DNA from 2 places in the Paraburkholderia sp. D15 genome. Region 2 is predicted to be linked to the other one. Evidence: riboswitches for the same ligand, from Rfam matches in the RefSeq annotation. Region 2 holds a riboswitch; the other holds the start of a gene.
What was found. Region 2 has a riboswitch for glycine ahead of gcvT (glycine cleavage system aminomethyltransferase GcvT). Riboswitches for the same ligand answer to the same signal wherever they lie in the genome.
Positions count from the first base shown of each region.

Region 1 (7,830 bases), on a different replicon from region 2:
GCCTACGGCCTGCCGATGTCGCGTCTCATGCAGATGGTCGAGGAAGATTTCGTGCCGCTCGTGCCGCGCAGCGCGCAGTCGCTGTGGACCGACGTCGAGGCCGGCTTCCGCCGCCGTTCGGTATCGCCGCCCGCGCAGGCGCTGAGCGGCGAGGCGCTCGAATGCGAACTTGAACCCGGCGCGCTGATCACCTACGACGCGTCGCCCCGCCCCGGTCTCGAACATCATCTGATCCTGCTTGAAGGGCAACTGCGCATTACCGTCGACGGTCAGCGCCACGCGTTGCAGCCCGGCGACTGTCTGCGCTACCGGCTGTTCGGCCCGAGCGCCTTCGTCACACCCGCGGACAGCGGGGCCCGTTACTTTCTCTTCATCGTGTGAGCGATCATGAGCACCCTCACCTTCAGCGCGTTTTCCGCGGACGATCTCGAACGCCATCTGCCGCAATTCGGCGCGTTGCTGCATGCCTGCGTGCATGACGGCGCAAGCGTCGGCTTCGTCATGCCGCACGACGTGGACGACAGCGAGGCGTTCTGGCGCGACAAGGTACTGCCCGCGTTGCGCGACGAGGCGCTGATTCTGCTGGTGGCGCGCGACGGCGACGCGATTGTCGGTACCGTGCAACTGGCGCACGACACGATGCCGAACCAGCGTCACCGCGCCGACGTGCGCAAGCTGCTGGTGCATCCGGCGTGGCGTCGCCGGGGTATCGCGCGGTCGCTGATGACGGCGCTGGAAGGGCATGCCGCGCGCCTGCAACGCAGCCTGCTCACGCTCGATACCCGCACCGGCGATCACGCCGAGCCGCTGTATCGCGCGCTCGGCTATCAGGTGGCCGGCGTGATTCCCGGCTACGCGCGCGCCACGCACGACGCGCGGCTGGAGACCTGCACGTTCATGTACAAGGCGCTGTGACGGCCTGCGACGGCGCGCCGTATCGACGCGCGTCGAAAAAGCTCAACGCCGCGAATCGAGCGCGATCCGCACCGCCAATCCCGCCAGCACCGTGCCCATCAACCAGCGCTGCACCATCAGCCACACCGGACGCTTAGCGAGAAATCCGGCGATCGACCCGGCCATGCTGGCGATCATCGCGTTGACCGTCACGCTGATCACGATCTGCACGCAGCCCAGCGCCAGCGATTGCGACAGCACGCTGCCATGTCCCGGTGAAATGAATTGCGGCAGCAGCGACAGATACATCACCGCGATCTTCGGATTCGCGAGGTTGGTGACGAGGCCCATGGTGAATAGTTTGCGACGGCTGTCGTGCGGCAGATCGCGCACCTGGAACGGCGAACGGCCGCCGGGTTTGACCGCCTGCCACGCGAGATACAGCAGATAGAGCGCACCGCAGAAACGCAGCGCGTCGTACGCGAACGGCACCGTCAGCAGCAGCGCGGTGATGCCGAACGCCGCGCAGAACATATAGAACACGTAGCCCAGCGCCACGCCGCCGAGCGACACGAGTCCAGCGCGCTTGCCCTGACAGAGCGATCGCGAGATCAGGTAGATCATGTTCGGCCCCGGCGTGAGGACCATGCCGAGCGAAACGAGTGCGAAAGCGAGCAGCGTAGTGAAGGCGGGCACGACGTTCTCCTGTTTGACGATTGACGATTGACGAGGCCGTGCCGCCGACTATAGCGGATCGCCTCAAATCCAGCCGCCAACAAAACACTTGCGGCAATTTTTTTTGCCCGGTATCGTCGAGCCGTTCTGCAATGCAGCGCGGGAGAGATCGTCGCAGTTCGTGACGACGCCGACGGAGCAACCGCCCCGGAAACTCTCAGGCAAAAGGACCGCGCGGTCGTGGTAGTGCAGCAGGAACATCTGGAGAGCGGTGCCGTGCTCACGGCGCCCACCGAAGGAGATCCCCACTCCGGCTTGGCTTTTCTTTCATAAAGTAAGCCGGCGCGTCGCGGGAAGAAACTCTCAGGTCCATGGACAGATGGGGCATCGGCGCCGGTTTCGACATGAAATCGTGACCGGCGGTGCTCAACTCATCTGGACCATGTCATGTCACGAATCGCCATCATCGGCGCCGGCATTACCGGCGTCACGACCGCGCACGCCCTCGCGCAACGCGGCCACCAGGTCACCGTCTTCGAACGTCATCGCTATGCGGCAATGGAGACTTCGTTCGCCAACGGCGGCCAGTTGTCGGCCAGCAACGCCGAAGTGTGGAACAGTGCCGCCACCGTGCTGAAGGGCCTGCGCTGGATGCTCACGCGCGACGCCCCGCTGCTGCTCAATCCGTTGCCCACGTGGCACAAGTACTCGTGGATGGGCGAATTCCTGCGGCAGATTCCGCACTATCGCGCGAACACGATCGAGACCGTACGGCTCGCGATCGCCGCGCGCGAGCATCTGTTTTCGATCGCGGAGAGCGAGGGCATCGACTTCGATCTGGAGCGGCGCGGCATTCTGCACATCTATAAGACGCGGAAGGAATTCGACGCGGCCAACCGCGTGAATGCGTTGCTGCGCGAAGGCGGCCTCGACCGTGAGGCCGTGAGCGCGAGCGAACTGCAGCGAATCGAGCCGACCCTTCAGGGCGATTTCTTCGGCGGCTTCTTTACGCCGTCGGACTCGACCGGCGACATCCACAAGTTCACCCGTGGCCTCGCTGACGCGTGCGTACGCCACGGCGTCGAGTTTCACTACGATGCCGAGATCACCGCGATCGAGCAGCCGGCCGAAGGCACATTTTCGCTGGCGGTCAACCTGGCGGGCGAATCGCAGCGTTTCGCGTTCGAACGGATCGTCGTGTGCGCGGGCGTGAAGAGCCGCGATTTCGCCGCGATGCTGGGCGATCACGTCAACGTTTATCCGGTGAAGGGCTATTCGATCACCGTCTGTCTCGACGACGAGACGAGCCGCGCACGCGCGCCGTGGGTGAGCCTGCTCGACGACAGCGCGAAGATCGTGACGAGCCGGCTCGGCGCGGATCGTTTCCGCGTGGCGGGCACGGCGGAGATCAACGGGTTCAATCGCGACATCCGCTCGGATCGCATCGCGCCGCTGGTGGACTGGACACGGCGCTATTTTCCCGAGGTGTCGACCGCGCGCGTGATTCCGTGGGCAGGCCTGCGGCCGATGTTGCCCAGCATGCTGCCCAAGGTCGGACACGGCAAACGGCGCGGGGTGTTCTATAACACCGGGCACGGGCATCTGGGGTGGACGCTGTCGGCCGCCACGGCGCAGGCGGTGGCGGGAGCGATTCGATAGTCGCGTGGGGTTGGGGCGGTGTTTGCAGCGGTGTGGTGTGGTGTGGTGTGTTGTGGTCTGGTCTGGCGCAGCACACCGCACCGCGCGCTGCACCGCATTGCATTACATTGCGGTAACCATGCAAAACCGTGGGCATCTGCTAGTGTTGTCGAATGCGCGCTGACGTTGCGCTGCTTCGTTACTGCATTTGCTCCATGGAGGAACCATGCCCAGTGCACGCACCACCGGGTTCACCGGAGACATGTCCACCGTGCGTCTAAACGACGCAAAGATCGCCGCCGAAGCGACCCGCCGTCTCGCGTGGGACAGCGCCATCCCCGAACACGTCATCACGGTGAAGGTCGTCAACGGCCGCATCACGCTGCACGGCGAACTGCAGCGCGATCAGCAGAAAGCCGCGGCACTCGAAGACGTCACGCGGCTGTTCGGCGTGAGCGGCGTGACCGATTGCACGACGGTCAAGCACCGCTAGCGTCAACGCGTACCGGTCGGCCCTTGCGCGGCCAGCAGCGTACGGCAATGCCTCGCGATCTGCTTTTCCTCCTCGGTGTGAATCGCCCTCACCTTGCCCGCCGGATCGCTTTCCACCAACCCCATGAACGCGAGACCGTCGCACACGCGGCGACGGATTTCCGCGCTGTGTTCGCCGATCCCGCCGGTGAACACCAGCAGGTCGATCCCGCCAAGCAGCGCCGCGTATCCGCCGATGGTTTTACGCACCGCTGTCGCAAACGCATCGAGTGCGAGCGACGCGTTCGCGTCGCCGGCCGCGGCACGCCGTTCGAGCGCCTGCATGTCGCTTTCGCCATCGCTATAACCGGCGAGGCCGCTGTGGCGATTCAGCAGCGTCTCCAGCGCGGCGGCATCGAGTTTTTCGACGCGCATCAGATACAGCAGCACGCCCGGATCGAGATCGCCGCTGCGCGTGCCCATCGGCACGCCACCGGTCGGCGTCAAACCCATCGACGTATCGACCGATTGGCCGTCGCGCAACGCGCACACGCTGGAGCCGTTGCCGAGATGCGCGAACACCGCGCGCGGCGGCAACGCGGCGCCGAGTTGCGTGACCAGCGATTCGTACGACAGCCCATGAAAGCCATAGCGTATGACGCCCGACTTCACGTAGCGGCGCGGTAACGGCAACTGCGCCGCGAGCGGCGGCATCGTTGCATGGAACGCCGTATCGAAACACGCGAAATGTTGCGCATCGCCGAAAATCTTCGCCGCCTCGTCGATCAACGCCAGCGCCGGTGGAATATGCAGCGGCGCGAAATGCACCGCATCCTGCAGACGTTGCCGCACGGCGGGCGTCAAACGCTGATGCTTGCGCAGATGCGGGCCGCCATGCACCACGCGATGCCCGACCGCCGACGGCCGGCCGTACTTCTGATGCGCGAGCACGCCGGCGAGTTTCTGCAACGCCTCGGTCTGCGTTTCGAGCAGCTGGTCCTGCTGCACCAGCACGCGGCCGTCAGGCGACTTGATCCGCAAACTGCCGTCGTGACGGCCGATCCCTTCCGCGCTGCCTTCGAGCAGCAACGCTTCGTCGCCGCCCGCATGCGTGAACAAACCGAATTTCAGCGACGACGAGCCGCTATTGAGCACGAGTATGGTCGGCACGCCGCCTTCGACATCGTCGTCACCGTCACCATCACCGTCACCGCTCGCGGTGGATTCCCGAATCTGCATGGCCACGCCTCGCTCAGCCTTTCCACGTCCAGTTGCGGATTTCTTCCTTGTCGATCCCTTCGGCATGCGCATAAGCCAGATGCTCGATGATCTGACCACGCAGCCATTCCTTCGCATGATCGCCGACCCCACGCAGTTTCGGCACGCGGTCGATCACGTCGATGGCCAGCGAGAAGCGGTCCACCTGGTTGATGATGGCCAGTTCGAGCGGCGTGTTGATGTTGCCCTTCTCGTGATAGCCGTGCACGTGCAGATTCTCGTGATTGGTGCGGTTATAGGTCAGCTTGTGCACCAGCGACGCGTACGAATGGAAATTGAAAATCACCGGCTTGCTGGTGGTGAACAGCGAATCGAAATCGCGACTCGACAGGCCGTGCGGATGCGCGTGTTCCGGCATCAGACGGAATAGATCGACCACATTGACGAAGCGGATCTTCAGATCGGCGAAACGCTCCTTCAGCAACTGCACGGCGGCGAGCGCTTCCATCGTCGCGATGTCGCCGGCGCAGGCCATCACCACATCGGGTTCGACGCCCTGATCGGTCGACGCCCAGTCCCAGATGCCGATGCCCTTCGTGCAGTGGATGACCGCCGCCTCCATGTCGAGATATTGCAGATGCGGCTGCTTGTCCGCGACGATCACGTTCACGTAGTCGCGGGAACGCAGGCAGTGGTCCGCGACGCTCAGCAGACAGTTCGCGTCCGGCGGCAAATAGATGCGCACCACGTCCGGGCTCTTGTTCGTGACCACGTCGAGAAAACCCGGGTCCTGATGCGTGAAACCGTTGTGGTCCTGACGCCAGACCAGCGACGTGATCAGCAGATTGATCGACGGCACCGGCTGCCGCCAGCCGAGATCGCGCTTCGCTTTTTCCAGCCATTTCGCGTGCTGGTTGAACATCGAATCGATCACGTGGACGAACGCTTCGTAGGTCGGGAAGAGACCGTGGCGGCCGGTGAGCACATAGCCTTCGAACCAGCCTTCGAGCGTGTGCTCGCTCAGCATCTCCATCACGCGGCCGTCGGGCGCGAGCTCACCGCCATCGGCATCGCCCGGTTCCGTTTGCGCGAGCCAGGTTTTTTCGGACGCATCGTAGATCGCGGTCAGTTTGTTGCTCGCGGTTTCGTCGGGACCGAACACGCGGAAGTTGCTCATGTTGTTGCGCATCACGTCGCGCAGGAACACGCCGAGCGCTTCGGTCGGCGACGAGTACGATGCGGCGGGTTTCTTCACCGCCACCGCGTAGTCGCGGAACGGCGGCATTTCCAGCGTCTTGCACAGCAGGCCGCCGTTCGCGTGCGGATTCGCGCTGATGCGGCGCGCGCCTTCGGGCGCGAGTTCGCGCAGTTCCTCGACCAGACGTCCGGATGCGTCGAACAACGACTCGGGCTCGTAACTGCGCAGCCAGTGTTCGACCAGTTTCAGGCTCTTGCCGTTGGTCGCCGGGTCGAGCACCGGCACCTGGTGCGCGCGCCACGACCCTTCCACCTTGTGACCGTCCACTTCCTTCGGACCGGTCCAGCCTTTCGGCGAACGCAGCACGATCATCGGCCAGCGCGGCCGGGTCGGGTCGTTGTGTTCGCGCGAGCGCTGCTGAATGGCGCGGATTTCGCCGATGCACTGGTCGAGCGTCGCGGCCATCTGCTGATGCATGGTGTCGGGATCGTCGCCTTCCACGAAATACGGTTTGTGGCCGTAGCCGGTCAGCAGCGCTTCGAGTTCGTCACGCGGAATGCGCGCGAGGATGGTCGGATTGGCGATCTTGTAGCCGTTCAGATGCAGGATCGGCAGCACCGCGCCGTCGCGCACCGGATTGAGGAATTTGTTCGAATGCCACGAGGTGGCGAGCGGTCCGGTCTCCGCTTCGCCGTCGCCGATCATCACCGCGACGATCAGGTCCGGGTTGTCGAACGCGGCGCCGTAACCGTGCGACAGGCTGTAGCCGAGTTCGCCGCCTTCGTGGATCGAGCCCGGCGTCTCCGGCGTGCAGTGCGAACCGATGCCGCCCGGAAACGAGAATTGCCGGAAGAAGCGCCGCATGCCCGCCTCGTCCTCGCTGCGGTCCGGATAGATTTCCGAGTAATGGCCTTCGAGGTAGCCATGCGCGAGCGTGGCCGGCGCGCCGTGCCCTGGACCTGCGACGTAGATCACGTTCAGGTCGAGCTGTTTGATCACGCGGTTCAGATGAACCAGCAGGAAGCTTTGCCCCGGGTCCGAGCCCCAGTGGCCGAGCAGGCGGTTCTTGATGTGCTCGGGTTTGAGCGGTTCGCGCAACAGCGGGTTGTCGCGCAGATAGATCATGCCGGCCGATAGATAGTTGCAGGCGCGCCAGTAGCGGTCCATCTTGCGCAGCGTGTCGGGGTCCAGAACAGAAGGCGGGGTCGCGCGGGAAGTTGCTTCGGCCATGGCGTCACTCCTTGGAAAGGACTGTCAGGCAGGTTAGCGGATGCGGCGGCGATGATGATGGTGAAGCGGTGGGATCGACCGGTTCGAAGATAGCACCGGGTTGTGACAGACTGCGGGCGGCATGGTTCGATGCAAACGCCGGACAATCGACACAAGGGTTGATCTGGATCGGGTTTGCCGGGCTGAGCGACCTTACAGCGCGCCTCACCCCGCGAAACCACGACCTGCCGCGCTAGACTTTAAGGCCGGGTTAAGCGAACCGGCTTATGCTCGACGCGCATCGGCACCGCGCGATTCGCGCGTTGTGCGTTGCGGCCCTCCCACCTCATCCATCACGGCCATCATGTCGACACCCAGCCGCTTCAAGGCGCCCCTGATTCTCCTTCTGTCACTCGTACTGCTGTTCGCGGGCGTCGCCGTGCTGATCGGCGTGTTCGGTTTGCTGATCAAGCTGTTTCATCTGGGCTGACCGTCACCGGCCAGCAGACGCCGCACGACGGTTGGCG
Region 1 is NZ_CP110396.1:3,228,154-3,235,983, reverse strand. It holds gene LFL96_RS34125 (XRE family transcriptional regulator) at 1-381, shown strand, start outside; gene LFL96_RS34120 (GNAT family N-acetyltransferase) at 388-915, shown strand; gene LFL96_RS34115 (LysE family translocator) at 958-1,590, opposite strand; glycine riboswitch at 1,720-1,812, shown strand; glycine riboswitch at 1,821-1,958, shown strand; gene LFL96_RS34110 (D-amino acid dehydrogenase) at 2,017-3,228, shown strand; gene LFL96_RS34105 (BON domain-containing protein) at 3,434-3,700, shown strand; gene LFL96_RS34100 (acetate/propionate family kinase) at 3,703-4,917, opposite strand; gene LFL96_RS34095 (phosphoketolase family protein) at 4,931-7,324, opposite strand; gene LFL96_RS34090 (hypothetical protein) at 7,668-7,793, shown strand.
Region 1: another riboswitch for glycine. It lies ahead of LFL96_RS34110 (D-amino acid dehydrogenase); the one in region 2 lies ahead of gcvT (glycine cleavage system aminomethyltransferase GcvT).

Region 2 (7,830 bases):
CTTGTAGCGATGCCCCGTTCGCGCCCTTCTCCGGCAACCAGTTGCGGTTGTGGCGGCGCGCGGCCAGCGCGGCGGTGACGAGCGGTTGCAGATCGTAGGTCACGTAGTGCAGCGCATCGCGTTCGCTGAAATCGATCGTCGAACCGTCCGGTGCGATGTTGTCGCCGATATGCTCGACGAACAGCCGCTGCGCCGCGTTGATCATCTTGCGGTTATCGAGCGTGAACGCGGCCATCGCGATCAGCTTGATGCGGTGACTCTGCCAGTTGTTGCGGAACGTGCCTTTCAGCGGGCGCGGCTGCGCGTCGATCTGACCGATGTAACCGTTCGCGAGTTTCGTCAGGAACGCCATCGACGCATTGCGCGTCTTCACGGGCAGCGCGCTGGCGGTCATGTCGTACGCGAGAATCAGGCCTTCGAAATGCGTTTCGTCGATCGGATTGAAGCTGGGCTGGTAGGTCGTCACCCACGCGTACAGCAACCGGTCGACGAGCTTCAGATACCGGTCGTCGCTGGTCGCGCGCCACGCCAGCGCGGCATCGCGCAGCAGGTCGAGATCCTTCTCCGCTTCGACGCTCTGGTCGTGAATGCCTTCGTGCGGCAGCGTGCCTTCGGTGTGCAGCTTCGCGAGCGCATGCGGCGCATCGTTCAGATGCGCCTGCACGTTGCCGACCAGCGCCTTCACGCCGGGATCGGCGTTCGTGCGTTCGCTGGTTTGCAGCGCGGGCGCCGCGCAGAAATTCATCGCCGCCTGCGCCTGCCGCAGCGGCAGCAGCAAGGCCGCGCCCGCCAGCGCGAACGCGCAGGTCTGCTGCCATGTTCTTTGTGCTTGCCTGATACTGGTTCGGCTATGCATCGATCGCACCTGTCGCGCCATGCGAAACTCCTCGTTAGGCTGATTCGGTGTGTGATGTTAGCCGTTTGCGGCCAGTCGCGACAGGACGGGCGGCGCAACCGCGCGGCGCCTGCTTACCGCCGCAGGCGCCGCGCGGCGCACGCCACGCTTACTCGTAGTCGGTGATCGGCACGCACGAGCAGAACAGATTACGGTCGCCGTACACGTTGTCCGCGCGGCCGACCGGCGGCCAGTACTTCTTCGCGATCAGCGTGGGCAGCGGATACGCGGCAGTTTCGCGCGCATACGCATGCTTCCATGCGTCGGCGATCACGACCGCCGCGGTGTGCGGCGCGTGCTTCAGCGGATTGTCCTCGCGGTCCGCACGGCCCTCTTCGACGGCACGGATTTCCTCGCGAATCGCAATCATCGCTTCGATGAAGCGGTCGAGTTCTTCCTTCGATTCCGATTCGGTCGGCTCGACCATCAGCGTGCCCGGCACCGGGAAGCTCATGGTCGGCGCGTGGAAGCCGTAGTCGGCGAGGCGCTTGGCCACGTCGTCGACGGTGATGCCGCTGCTGTCCTTGATCGGGCGCAGATCGAGAATGCACTCGTGCGCGACCAGTCCGCCCGGGCCCGAATACAGCACCGGATAGTGCGGCGCGAGTTTGTTCGCGACGTAGTTCGCGTTGAGGATCGCGGTTTCGGTCGCGGCGGTGAGGTTCTTCGCGCCCATCATCGCGATGTACATCCACGAGATCGGCAGGATCGACGCGGAGCCGTACGGCGCGCCCGACACCGCGCCAATTCCGTTCGGCGCGCGTTCATAGCCCGACGAAATCTGGTTCGGCAGGAACTGCGCGAGATGCGCGCCGACCGCGACCGGACCGACGCCCGGTCCGCCGCCGCCGTGCGGAATGCAGAACGTCTTGTGCAGGTTCAGATGCGAGACGTCGCCGCCGAACTGGCCCGGCGCGGTCAGGCCGACCATCGCGTTCATGTTCGCGCCGTCCACATAGACCTGGCCGCCGTGCGCATGCACGATCTCGCAGATTTCGCGGACGTTCTGTTCGAACACGCCGTGCGTGGACGGATAGGTGATCATGATCGCCGCGAGGTTGTTGGCGTGTTGACCGGCCTTCTTCTTCAGATCGTCGATATCGACGTTGCCTTGCGCGTCGCACGCCACCACCACCACCTGCATGCCGGCCATCTGCGCCGAAGCCGGATTGGTGCCGTGCGCCGAAGCGGGAATCAGGCAGACGTTGCGATGCGCTTCGCCGCGCGACGCATGATAAGCGTGGATGATCAACAGACCGGCGTACTCGCCTTGCGAGCCCGCGTTCGGTTGCAGCGACACCGCCGCGTAGCCGGTGGCCGCGACCAGCATCTGTTCGAGCTGATCGATCATTTCGCGGTAGCCGACGGTCTGTGCGTCCGGCGCGAACGGATGGATCTGGCCGAACTCCGGCCACGTGACCGGCAGCATTTCCGAAGTCGCGTTCAGCTTCATCGTGCACGAGCCGAGCGGGATCATCGAGCGGTCGAGCGCGAGGTCCTTGTCGGAGAGGCTACGCAGGTAGCGCAGCATTTCCGTTTCCGAATGATGACGGTTGAACACGTGGTGCGTGAGGTACGCGCTGGTGCGTTCCAGCGCGGCCGGCACCGAGGCGAGGCCGGCGTCCGCGAGTTTCGCGTCGAGCGCGTCGATTTGCGGCACGTCCTTCGAGCCGGCGGCTTCGGCGAACACCGCGAGCAGGTCGGCGAGATCGCGGCGCGAGGTGGTTTCGTCGACCGAGATGCCGACTTGCGTGTCGCTCACGCGGCGCAGATTGATGCGATTGGCCAGCGCCGCGTCGTGCAGCGCTTGCGTGCGCGCGCCGCTGTCGAACGTGAGCGTGTCGAAGAAGGTGTCGTTGGCGAGCGTGTAGCCGAGTTGCCGCGCGCCCTCGGCGAGCAGGGCGGCGACGCGGTTCACGCGCAGCGCGATGGTCTTCAGGCCGCGCGGGCCGTGATACACCGCGTACATGCTCGCCATGATCGCGAGCAGCGCCTGCGCGGTACACACGTTCGAGGTCGCCTTCTCGCGGCGGATATGTTGTTCGCGCGTTTGCAGCGCGAGACGCAGGGCGGGATTGCCTTGCGCGTCGACGGTCACGCCGACGAGACGGCCCGGCATCTGACGCTTGAATTCGTCGCGCACCGCGAGGTAAGCAGCATGCGGACCGCCGAAGCCGACCGGTACGCCGAAGCGCTGCGTGTTGCCGACGGCCACGTCCGCGCCCCATTCGCCCGGCGGCGTGAGCAGGGTCAGGGCCAGCAGATCGGCGGCGACCACCACGTGACCGCCCGCGGCATGGACCGCGTCGGCGAGTGCACGGTAGTCGCGCACGTCGCCGTTCGCGCCCGGGTATTGCAGCAGCACGCCGAACGCGTTGGCGTTCGCGGCTTGCGCGGCCGGGCCGACCTTCACTTCGATGCCGACCGGCGTGGCGCGCGTTTTCACCACTTCGATGGTTTGCGGCAGCACGTCGTCGGCGACGAAGAACACGTTCGACTTCGGCTTGCCCACGCGTTGCAGCAGCGTCATCGCTTCGGCGGCGGCGGTCGCCTCGTCGAGCAGCGACGCGTTCGAGATCGCCAGACCCGTCAGGTCGACGACCATCTGCTGGAAGTTCAGCAGCGCTTCGAGACGGCCTTGCGAGATTTCCGGCTGGTACGGCGTGTACGCGGTGTACCACGCCGGATTTTCCAGCACGTTGCGCAGGATGACCGTCGGCGTATGCGCGTTGTAATAACCCTGCCCGATGTACGAGCGGAACACCTGGTTCTTGTCCGCGAGCTCACGCAAGGCGGCGAGCGCTTCGGCCTCGCTCTTCGGTTGCGCGAAGGGGCCGAGCGGCAGCGTTTCCGTGCGGCGGATCGCCTTCGGAATGACCGCGTCGATCAGCGCGGCGCGCGACGCGAAGCCGAGCGCGTCGAGCATCGCATGCTGGTCGGCCGCGTCCGGGCCGATGTGCCGTTCGGCGAAGGCGTCGTGCACTTCGAGCGCGGCGAGCGAGAGAGGAGTGCGGTTCATCAGACGATCCGGGTGTTCGAGCTTCATGGGTGTTCCTGGCGGTGCGGCGCGCCATGCCTCGCGGCCGCCGCACCTGACGATTTAAACGTAAAGATGAATCAGGAGCCGATCAATTTCGCGTATGCGTCGGCGTCCATCAAACGGTCATGCGAGGCGCCGGCCGCCGGCTTGATCTTGAACAGCCAGCTGTCGTACGGCTCGCTGTTGACCAGCTCGGGCTCGTCGATCACTTCGCCGTTCTGCTCGATGACTTCGCCCGATACCGGCGCGTAAATATCGGAAGCGGCTTTCACCGATTCGATCACCGCGACCGGGTCGCCGGCGTTGGCGGATTTATTCAGCGTCTGGACTTCGAGGAAGACGATGTCGCCGAGCGCTGCCTGCGCATGGTCGGTAATGCCGACGGTCAGCGTGCCGTCCGCTTCGGTGCGGACCCATTCGTGCGATTCGGTGTATTTCAGATCGGCCGGGATGCTCATTGGATGCTCCTATGCGTGATTCGGTGGTAACTGGATTGGGGGAGAACGTACGCGCCGGTGGGCTTAAACCGCGAGCACTTTGCCGTTGCGCACGAACGGCAGTTTTACCACGCTTGCCGGGACGTTTTTGTCGCGAATCTGCACGTGAACGATGTCGCCCGGCTGCACGCCCTTGGGCACGCGCGCGAAGGCGATCGATTCCTGCATGGTCGGCGAAAACGTGCCGCTGGTGATCTCGCCTTCGCCTTGCGGCGTGACGACTTTTTGATGAGCACGCAGCACGCCTGCCGCCTTGCCGTTTTCCTTCTGCAGGATCAGGCCGACGAACGCGGCCCGCGCGCCGTCCGCTTCGAGCCGGCCCTTGCCGACGAAGGCGCGCGGCGAGGCGAGGTCGACGGTCCAGGCGAGGCCCGCGTCGAGCGGCGACACGTTGTCGTCCATGTCCTGGCCGTACAGATTCATGCCGGCTTCGAGACGCAGCGTGTCGCGTGCGCCGAGACCGGCCGGGCGCACGCCTTGCGCCTGCAGCGCGTTCCATAGCGCGTCCACATGCCCGGCCGGGACGATGATTTCGAAACCGTCTTCACCGGTGTAGCCGGTGCGGGCCACGGTGAGTTCGCCGAACGGCGTGTCTTCGATGCGGGCGGCGTTGAACGGCTTCAGGGCCTCGGTGGCGGCGCGCGCGGCCGGCACGGTTTGCCAGACTTTCTCGCGCGCGTTCGGGCCTTGCACGGCGACGATCGCGTAATCGCGACGCGGCGTGATGGTCAGGCCGAAGCTGCCTTCGGCATTGAGCTGGCCGAACCAGGCGATGTCTTTGTCGGCGGTGCCGGCGTTGACGACCACGCGGAAGTGGTCCTCGCCGAAGTAATAGACGATCAGATCGTCGATCACGCCGCCGTTCGGGTTCAGCAGACAGGAGTAGAGCGCGCGGCCCGGCGTTTGCAGCTTGCCGACGTTGTTGGCCAACGCATATTCGAAGAATGCGCGCACGCGCTCGCCGGTGAAATCGACCACGCACATGTGCGAGACGTCGAACATGCCGGCGTCGGTGCGCACCGCGCGGTGTTCTTCGATCTGCGAGCCGTAGTTGACGGGCATGTCCCAGCCGCCGAAGTCGACCATGCGGGCGTTGAGCGCGCGATGGGTGGCGTGGAGCGGGGTGTGTTTGAGTTCGGTCATGGGGCCTCGGGCGTCTCGCGAAACAAAAAAGGCCATGCGGCGCGACGCCTCGCGGCTGGATGCCTGCGAGCGTGGCGATACATGACCCCTCTGTCCTCGATACCTGAGAGATTGCGCCGCCGTGCAGCCTTGCGTGGCTGGTCACGGTGTACGCGCGCCCCTTCGGTGGGCAGCTTGCCGACGATCTGCTCGACGTATGCGATGCAGATGGCTACTGCCGCTCTCCAGAGTGCGAAAAACGCTGCACGAAGGCGGGTTTTTCGACGCGGTCGGTCCTTTTGCCTGAGAGTTTGCGGGTGTGCCCCTTCGGCGGCGCGGCCTGCGATTTTCAGCGGCCAGCGCGCTCTCCCGACGCGTGCGGCGAATGTACGCGACGCCCCCGAGCTTGTCAAATTAAGGCGCGCGAGCCGCGTGGCGTCTGGCTGAGCGCCTTTGCGCCTATCGAAAAAAAAGCGCGGGACGTGATGCCCGCGCTTTTCTGGATGTTGCGTCGCCCGACGTCCGGGCAGATTCGACGCGACTCGGCCCGACCTGGCGCGATTATTCGCCGATGGCGTGAGCCGCGTTGTCCAGCTCCTGGTTCAGCACGCGCTGTTCGTCGCCGGACAGACCGCCGCCGTGTTGCGCAGCCATGTCGTGCGCTTCCTGACGGATCACGTCGAGACGATGATGCAGCGCGCCGCCTTGCGGGGGCGGGTAGTAGCCTTGATTGACGTGAGCGTCGATGCGGCGGCTCAGATTGTCGATGCGGCCGTCGACCTGATGCAGACGCTCATACGCGATCTGCTGCGGGTTCGGGCGCGGGGCCGGCGCCGGTTGTTGAGGCGCCACCACGCAGGCGGCGAGCGAACTGAGCAAAGCGCATGCTGCAACTGCGCGAATGATACGGGGCATGGACTCTCCGGAAGTCGTTGTCGTTTTCTGGTGCTACCGGGGTAGCAACGGATGACCGCGCGTTCGCGCTGACCCGCGCGACGCGCTTATTTGTAACGTTATGTTCCTTTCGGGCTTGTCAGTGACGGTCGAGGCGGGGACTTGCGCATGGTCCGTTTTTGGTACACAGACCGTCGCGGACGATTTGCCTGTCATGAGTGGACAAACCGCCAAACCCTTTTACCGAATGCGTTCGAACGGCAAACGAAGACCTTCTTCAGAACTGCGAGCCGCGAGTTCGATAACCGTCATGACGTCGACCGCATCCTGCGCGCTGACCGGGAATTTCACGCCGTTCTGGATCGCATCGGCCAGCGCGACATAGAAGCCGACGTAATCTCCATTACGCGTCGGTAATGCCTGGTCGACTTCCGCGCCGTTCTCCAGCACGCGTAGCGTTCCATCCGTGTTGCCGGCGCCGAAGCCTTCGTCGCCGGGGCGCAGACCGGCCTTCAACTGATCTTCCTGGGTATCGAGCCCGTACTTCACATAGCTGCCGCGCGTGCCGTGAATCGCGAAGCGCGGCGCGAGCAGCGCCGTCAACGCGCTCGCGTGCAGCACCACTTCGAAGGTGCCGTAGCCGAGCTGGATGTGCACGTAGTCCGGTGCGCCGGCTTCGTCGCGATGCGCGCGCACCGTCGCCGAGACGGTTTGCGGCGCGCCGAACAGCGCGAGCGCCTGGTCGATCAGATGCGGTCCGAGGTCGAACAGCAAGCCGCCGCCGCGCGATGCCTCTTCGCGCCAGCGTTGGCGCACTTCCGGCCGGAAGCGGTCGAAATGCGATTCGAACTGCGTGATGCGTCCGAGCGTTTCGCCCGCGAGCAGATCGCGCACGGTGAGGAAGTCGCCGTCCCAGCGGCGGTTGTGGAAAGGCACGAACAGCTTGCCGCGCGCCAGCGCGATGTTGGCGAGCGTGTGCGCGTCGGCCGCGGTGAGCGTGACCGGTTTGTCGACCACCACATGCTTGCCCGCTTCCAGCGTGCGGCGCGCAAGGTCGAAGTGCGTGTCGTTCGGCGTGGCGATCACGACGCAGTCGATTTCGTCGAGCGCGAGCAGCGCGTCGAGATCGGCGACCACTTTCGCGTGCGGATAGTCGGCGAGCGCCTGGTCGGGGCGCCCCGTCGCGATGGCCGCGACGTTCGCGCGCCCGCAGTGATCGATCACCGGCGCGTGAAAGGTGGCGCCGGCGAAACCGTAACCCATCAAACCTATCTTCAGCGATGCGGACATGCGTGTCTTCCTGCAAAAACGGCGCGCCGCCTGGCCACCGCGGCGTCGGCGCGCAACGCTGCAATTGTGGCATGTTCGGGCGGCGGTCCGTC
Region 2 is NZ_CP110395.1:4,357,430-4,365,259, reverse strand. It holds gene LFL96_RS19140 (alginate lyase family protein) at 1-877, opposite strand, end outside; gene gcvP (aminomethyl-transferring glycine dehydrogenase) at 1,005-3,941, opposite strand; gene gcvH (glycine cleavage system protein GcvH) at 4,013-4,393, opposite strand; gene gcvT (glycine cleavage system aminomethyltransferase GcvT) at 4,457-5,575, opposite strand; glycine riboswitch at 5,656-5,813, opposite strand; glycine riboswitch at 5,835-5,936, opposite strand; gene LFL96_RS19120 (hypothetical protein) at 6,116-6,469, opposite strand; gene LFL96_RS19115 (oxidoreductase) at 6,689-7,738, opposite strand.